DNA from 2 places in the Streptomyces sp. RKAG293 genome. Region 2 is predicted to be linked to the other one. Evidence: predicted binding sites of a transcription regulator. Region 2 holds the regulator's gene; the other holds the start of a gene.
The links. Region 2 encodes HspR, which represses chaperone genes until heat shock. Its sites were predicted from a motif close to TTGAGNNNNNNNNNCTCAA; they were not measured.

Region 1 (3,407 bases), 1.0 Mb from region 2:
AGACCCGGTTGCGCTCGGACTCCGGGATGCCGGGACCCTCGTCCCGCACATCCAGGTCCAGGCTCCCGGGCACGGCCCCGCGCCGGGCGCGGACGGTGACCCGGCCGCCGGGCGGGCTGTGCTTCACGGCGTTGTCGACGAGGTTGGCCACCACCTGGTGCAGCCGTTCGGCGTCGGCGTACGCGGTCAGCTCCGGCGGTGAGACGTCCAGGTGCAGATGCACGTCGGCGCGGGGGCGGCTGCGCTGGCCGGCGCGGGCGGCGCCCTCCATGCCCAGGCTGGCCGTCTTCAGCACGGCCGACAGATAGGGCCAGACCTCGAAGGGCTTGGCGTCCAGGTGCACCGCGCCGCTGTCCAGCCGCGACAGGTCCAGCAGCTGGCTGACCAGCTTGCCCAGCCGCTCGGTCTGCTGCAGCGCGGTCCGCATCGTCTCGGGATCGGCCTCGGACACCCCGTCGACGACGTTCTCCAGGACCGCCCGCAGGGCCGCGATGGGCGTCCGGAGCTCATGTGAGACATTCGCCACCAGTTCCTTGCGGTGCTGGTCGACGGCCTCCAGATCGGCCGCCATGCGGTTGAACGTCTCCGCCAGCTCACCGACCTCGTCGCGCCGTACCCGCGCCACCCGGCGGCTGTAGTCGCCCTGGGCCATGGCCCGCGCGACCGCGGTCATCTCCCGCAGCGGCGCCGTCAGGCCGTGCGCCACGAACTGGGTGATCAGCAGACAGGCGATGATCGAGAAGATCGTGATCACCCGCAGCTCGGTGGCGGAGTGGATCGCGACGATCACCAGCAGTGTCGTGATCAGCACCGAGACGACGACCAGCAGCTGCAGGGCCGCCTTGATGGACCGCAGCGGGTCGTAGGGCCTCAGCGCCGCCCACAGGCGCGCCCACAGCCTCATGGGGCCGGGGTCTCCAGCGCGTAGCCGACGCCGTGCACCGTACGGATCCGCTCGGCGCCGATCTTGCGGCGGAGCGCCTTCACATGGCTGTCGACGGTGCGGGTGCCGGACGCGTCGGCCCAGTCCCAGACCTCGGCGAGCAGCTGCTCACGGGAGAGGACGGCGCGCGGCTGCTGGGCCAGGCACACCAGCAGGTCGAATTCGGTCGGGGTCAGGTGCACATCCGTGCCGCGCACCCGGACCCGTCTCTGGGAGTTGTCGATCTCCAGGTCGCCCAGGAGCAGACTGCCGCCGCGCGGGCTGTGCGCGGCTATGTTCGCGCGCTCCACGCGGCGCAGCAGCACGTGCACCCGGGCGGCCAGCTCGCGCATGGAGAACGGCTTGGTCATGTAGTCGTCCGCGCCGACCCCGAGGCCGACGAGCATGTCGGTCTCGTCGTCGCGCGCGGTCAGCATCAGCACCGGCACCGGCCGCTGTGCCTGGACCCGGCGGCAGACCTCCAGGCCGTCGTAGCCCGGCAGCATGACGTCGAGCACCAGCAGATCGGGCTGCCAGGCGATCGCGGTCTCCACCGCGGTGGGTCCGTCGCCCGCCGTGCGTACCTGGAACCCCTCGGCGCGCAGCCTGGCCGCGATGGCGTCGGCGATCGTCGGATCGTCCTCCACCACCAGCACCCGGCGCTGTGCGCCTGGTGTCGTCTGTGTGCTGTCCATTGCCGCCCCACAAGGTCGTCCCGGTTGGCATGCAGCGTACGGGGCGGTCAAGGCGCTCGGCTACGTGGCCCAAAAAGGGCACTCGGCGCCCTTTCCGGGCGTCACGAACGTGATCGCTCAGAGCGAACATCCGTTGGGGAACACCAGGGCCATCAGATGCATTGAGTCCACATAGCTCAACTTGCTTGCTTAGGGAGAGATCATGGCTGCTGTAACCGCATCGTCCGGACCGCTCACCCTGCCCGTGCTGCCACTGGACGACGCTGTGGTGCTGCCCGGCATGGTGGTGCCGCTGGACCTGACCGACACCGAGGTGCGCGCGGCCGTGGAAGCCGCGCAGGCCGCGCACGTCTCAGGAGGTAAGAGCAAGCCGCAGGTGCTGCTTGTTCCACGGATCGACGGCACGTACGCCGCGGTCGGCACGCTCGGCTGGATCGAGCAGGTCGGCCGGCTGCCCGACGGGGACCCGGGCGCGGTCATCCGCGGGGTGACCAGGGTGCGGATCGGGGCCGGCACCACCGGGCCCGGCGCCGCGCTGTGGGTGGAGGCGACCGAGGTCGAGGAGCCGCCGGTCACCGAGGCGCCCGGCGCGGTCGCCGAGCTCGTCAAGGAGTACAAGGCACTGGCCACCAGCTGGCTGCGCAAGCGCGGTGCCTGGCAGGTCGTGGACCGGGTGCAGCAGATCGAGGACGTCTCGCAGCTCGCGGACAACTCCGGCTACTCCTCGTTCCTGACGACCGAGCAGCGGGTGCTGCTGCTGGAGACCAGCGACCCCGTGGAGCGGCTGCGGATCGCCGTCGCCACGCTGCGCGACCACCTCGCGGAGCAGGACGTCGCCGACACCATCCGCAAGGACGTGCAGGAGGGGATGGAGAAGGCGCAGCGCGAGTTCCTGCTCCGCCAGCAGCTGGACGCGGTCCGCAAGGAGCTGTCCGAGCTGAACGGTGAGCCGGAGGACGAGGCCGGTGACTACCGGGCCCGCGTCGAGGCCGCCGATCTGCCGGAGAAGGTCCGCGAGGCCGCGCTCAAGGAGGTCGAGAAGCTGGAGCGCTCCTCCGACGCCTCGCCCGAGGGCAGCTGGATCCGCACCTGGCTGGACACGGTGCTCGAACTGCCGTGGAACACCACCACCGACGACGTGTACGACATCCCGGGCGCCCGCTCGGTGCTCGACGCGGACCACGCGGGCCTCGATGACGTCAAGGAGCGCATCACCGAGTACCTGGCGGTGCGCAAGCGCCGCTCGGACCGTGGTCTGGGCGTCGTGGGCGGCCGTCGCGGCGGCGCCGTGCTGGCGCTCGTCGGCCCTCCCGGGGTCGGCAAGACCTCGCTCGGCGAGTCCGTCGCGAAGGCGATGGGACGGAAGTTCGTCCGGGTCTCGCTCGGCGGCGTCCGGGACGAGGCGGAGATCCGCGGCCACCGGCGCACCTACGTCGGCGCGCTGCCCGGCCGGATCGTCCGGGCCATCAAGGAGGCCGGGTCGATGAACCCGGTGGTGCTGCTCGACGAGATCGACAAGGTCGGCTCCGACTACCGGGGCGACCCGGCGGCGGCACTGCTGGAGGTCCTGGACCCGGCGCAGAACCACACCTTCCGGGACCACTACCTGGAGGTCGAACTGGACCTGAGCGACGTGGTCTTCCTGGCCACCGCCAACGTCCTGGACTCGATCCCCGAGCCGCTGCTCGACCGGATGGAACTGGTCAGGCTGGACGGCTACACCGAGGACGAGAAGGTCACCATCGCCCGTGACCACCTGCTCCCGCGCCAGCTGGAGCGGGCCGGACTCG
Region 2 (3,407 bases):
CCGCCCGACCCCGTATGGGTCCGCTCCGCCCGCGAGGGCGTCCGTACGCTGCTCGCCGCCGCGGGCAATCCCGCCCTCTCCGATGTGGCGTTACTGCTCACTTCCGAAGTGGTCACCAACGCCGTGCTCGCCTGTCGGCGAGCCGGCACTCAGGCGCGTCTGACCCTCTTCGCCGAGTGCGCGACGCCCGGTGCGTTGCGGGTGCTGGTCACCGATGACGCGCCGGGGCTGCCGCAGCCGCACGACCGGCCCGGGGGCGAGGCGGAGCACGGGCGCGGGCTGCCGCTGCTGAGTGCGTGTGCGACGGCGTGGGGGGTGTGTCGGCACGGGCCGGGGCCCGGGAAGGGCGTCTGGTTCGAACTGGGTTGACCGGCAGGCACGAAGGCCCAGCCGCTGCCACCCGGTGGGCCTACCGTGTGCCGTATGGGGGAGCAGAAGCCAGTGGGGACCGGCGTCGTGGTCGTGGACGGCCGGAACCGGGTGTGGGTCGAGAAGGGCGCGGTGCACTGGCGGCGCGGCCGTACCACCACCGTCGTTCCGGGAGCACGGGTACGGGAGGTCCGCCGCCACGAAAAGGGGTTGAGCCTGCTGCTGTCCGATGCGAAGGGGCCGACCCCCCTGACACTGCGGCACAGGAATCCAGAAGTACTGGCCGCTCTCGCCGCGGACATCGACGCCATCGTCGAGGACGAAACCGAACGGCAGCCGGAGGTCCGCGAGGACACCACGCCGTCCCGGCTGCGGCGGGCGGTCCACGCAGCCGGCAGTCGGATCGCACACGTGGTGCGGCACGGTCCGCCGTGGCAGCGGTGCGCGCTGGCCTACGTCGTGCTCGGGGCACCGATCATGCTGCTGATCCCGGTCGGGCCTCGCACTTCGGGACTCGAGGCATGGGCCATGTCGCTGCCCGGGCTCGCACTTCTGGGCTTCTGGGCGGACCTGTCCGAGTTCCGCACCCACCTGATCGTCGGGTGGCGTGGCGTAACGGCCCGTGCGGAGTCCACCCGCAGTGACACCGCCGAGGACGACGCCCCCGACTACACGCATCGCTTTCGGACTCTCGACGGTGACGCACGCGAGCATCAGTCGAACACCGCTGCCCGGAGAGGCGAGATCCGCTACGACCCCCGCGATCCCCGTCGCGTGGTCGTTCCGACCCGGATCAAATGGCTGTCGGAAATCGCGCTGGGGTTCTTCCTCGCCGGCGCCTGGGGTGTCCTGCTCGTCACACCACTCATCGTGTGGCTGCTCACGCTCCCCAGCAGGCTGTGACCGCCGCCACCGCCGCCACTTCCCGCTGCGGTGACCGCCCGGCTAGAGCGTGGCGCCGGCATCCGTGTCGGCGGTGACCTTGGCCAGGAACACGTCCACGTTCCGCACCGTCCGGGCGATCTGCTCGTCCAGGGTGAGGGTCTCTTCGAACCGCTGGGCCGTCGCGACCTTCTTCTTTCCCCGCACATACAGCGAACAGGCCAGATCGGCGCAGATGTACGTGCCGATCGTGTTGCCGTTCCGGCCCGCGGGGCCGGCCTTCGGGGCGACGAGTAGGTCGACGCCGCCACTCGCGTGGTTGGTGACGCACAGCGAGCAGAGGCTGGTGCGCAGCATGTTGCGACGCGCTCCGCCCGAGCTGCGCAGTGCGATACCGGTGAGCCCGTTCTCCCCTGGCGCCACCAGGTAGCCGCGGTCCGGGGCTCCGGGGTCGCGCCAGCCGAGGAAGTCGAGATCCGCCCAGGGCAGGTCGGCGAAGTCCCGGGGCAGGTTGAGGCGGCGTGCTTCTCCCTTGGAACAGTTCACGAAGGAGGCACGGATCTGCTGTTCGACGAGCGGTTCCATAGTGGTTCGACGCTAACAGCCGGGTCCGGACATGTCGTCCGGATATTCGGGGGCCCGGCCCCGGCCCGTGACACGGCGAAGCCCGGCACCCTCAGGAGGGTGCCGGGCTTCGTCGTACACAAGAGCGACTAATCGTTCCGCTTGGGACGCCAGACGACCAGCGCGGTCGTCTGCTTCTCCTGGTACGGGACGAGGTCGCGGCGGTAGGAGGCATGCACGGCGGCCTCACGCTGCTGGATGGCGGCCGACATGCCTTCGGCGGCCGCCGCGAGCTCGGCGATGCGCGCCTGGAGCGCGGTCACCTGGTTCTCCAGCTCGATGATGCGCTTGATGCCGGCGAGGTTGATGCCCTCGTCCTGCGACAGCCGCTGCACCTCGCGGAGCAGCTCGATGTCGCGGGCCGAGTAACGGCGGCCACGGCCGGCGGTGCGGTCCGGGGAGACCAGGCCGAGCCGGTCGTACTGGCGCAACGTCTGCGGGTGCAGCCCGGAGAGCTGGGCCGCCACCGAGATGACGTAGACCGGCGACTCCTCGGTCAGCTGGTACGGGTGACGCATCCGACCGCCCCGCATGCCGTCCATGTCATGCTCCCTTCGCGGCCTTGAAGAGTTCCGCCCGCGGGTCGAACTCCGCCGTGGCCTCCCGGTAGGACTCCAGCGCGTCGAGCGCCTTGCCCTCGGTCTTCTCCGGTACCGCGACCTCCACGGTGACCAGCAGGTCACCACGGCTGCCGTCCTTGCGGAGCGCGCCCTTGCCGCGGGCCCGCAGAGTACGCCCGTTGGGCGTGCCCGGGGGCAGCTTCAGGGTGACCGGCGGACCGCCGAGCGTCGGTACCTTGATCTCGCCGCCGAGCGTGGCCTCCGGGTAGGAGACCGGCACGGTGACGGTGAGGTTGTCGTCCTTGCGCCCGAACACGGGGTGCTTGGCGACATGGACGACGACGTACAGATCGCCGGCCGGGCCGCCGCGCTCGCCCGGTGCGCCCTTGCCGCGCAGCCGGATCCGCTGGTTGTCGGTGACACCCGCGGGGATCCTGACCTGCATGGTGCGGGAGCTGCGGGCGCGCCCGCTGCCCTTGCAGACGTCGCAGGGGTCCTGGGCGATGAGGCCGCGGCCCTTGCAGTCCACACACGGGTCGGTGAGCGAGAAGCCGCCACCGCCGCCGCGCGACACCTGGCCGGTGCCGACGCAGGTCGGGCAGACCCGGGGGGTGCCGTTCTTGTCGCCGGTGCCGGAGCAGACCTTGCAGGGGGCCTGGCTGGACATCCGGAGCGGGACCGTGGCCCCGTCCACCGCCTCGGTGAAGCTGAGCGTCACCTCGGACTCGATGTCCTGGCCGCGGCGCGGCTGGACGCGGGTGCCGGTGCCGCCGGCGCCCCGGTTGAACAGGCCGCCGAAGACATCGCCGAGACCGCCGCCGAACCCGCCGGCCTGGCCGGTCTGCGTGCCGCCGCCCTGAGCTCCTCCGAAGAGGTCGCCCAGGTCGAAGCCGAAGCCGCCCTGGCCGCCGGCACCGCCGGGACCGCTGCGCAGTCCGCCGTTGCCGAACAGCGCGCGGCCGTCGTCGTACT

Region 1: the regulator HspR is predicted to act here: its motif matches at 1,779-1,797, upstream of lon (endopeptidase La).

The regions. Positions count from the first base shown of each region.
Region 1 covers NZ_JAJOZB010000001.1:5,941,643-5,945,049, forward strand. Annotated here, with positions in the region: gene LNW72_RS26665 (ATP-binding protein) at 1-904, opposite strand, end outside; gene LNW72_RS26670 (response regulator transcription factor) at 901-1,617, opposite strand; gene lon (endopeptidase La) at 1,820-3,407, shown strand, end outside.
Region 2 covers NZ_JAJOZB010000001.1:4,907,668-4,911,074, reverse strand. Annotated here, with positions in the region: gene LNW72_RS21860 (ATP-binding protein) at 1-369, shown strand, start outside; gene LNW72_RS21855 (hypothetical protein) at 424-1,272, shown strand; gene LNW72_RS21850 (FBP domain-containing protein) at 1,315-1,836, opposite strand; gene LNW72_RS21845 (heat shock protein transcriptional repressor HspR) at 1,965-2,417, opposite strand; gene dnaJ (molecular chaperone DnaJ) at 2,419-3,407, opposite strand, start outside.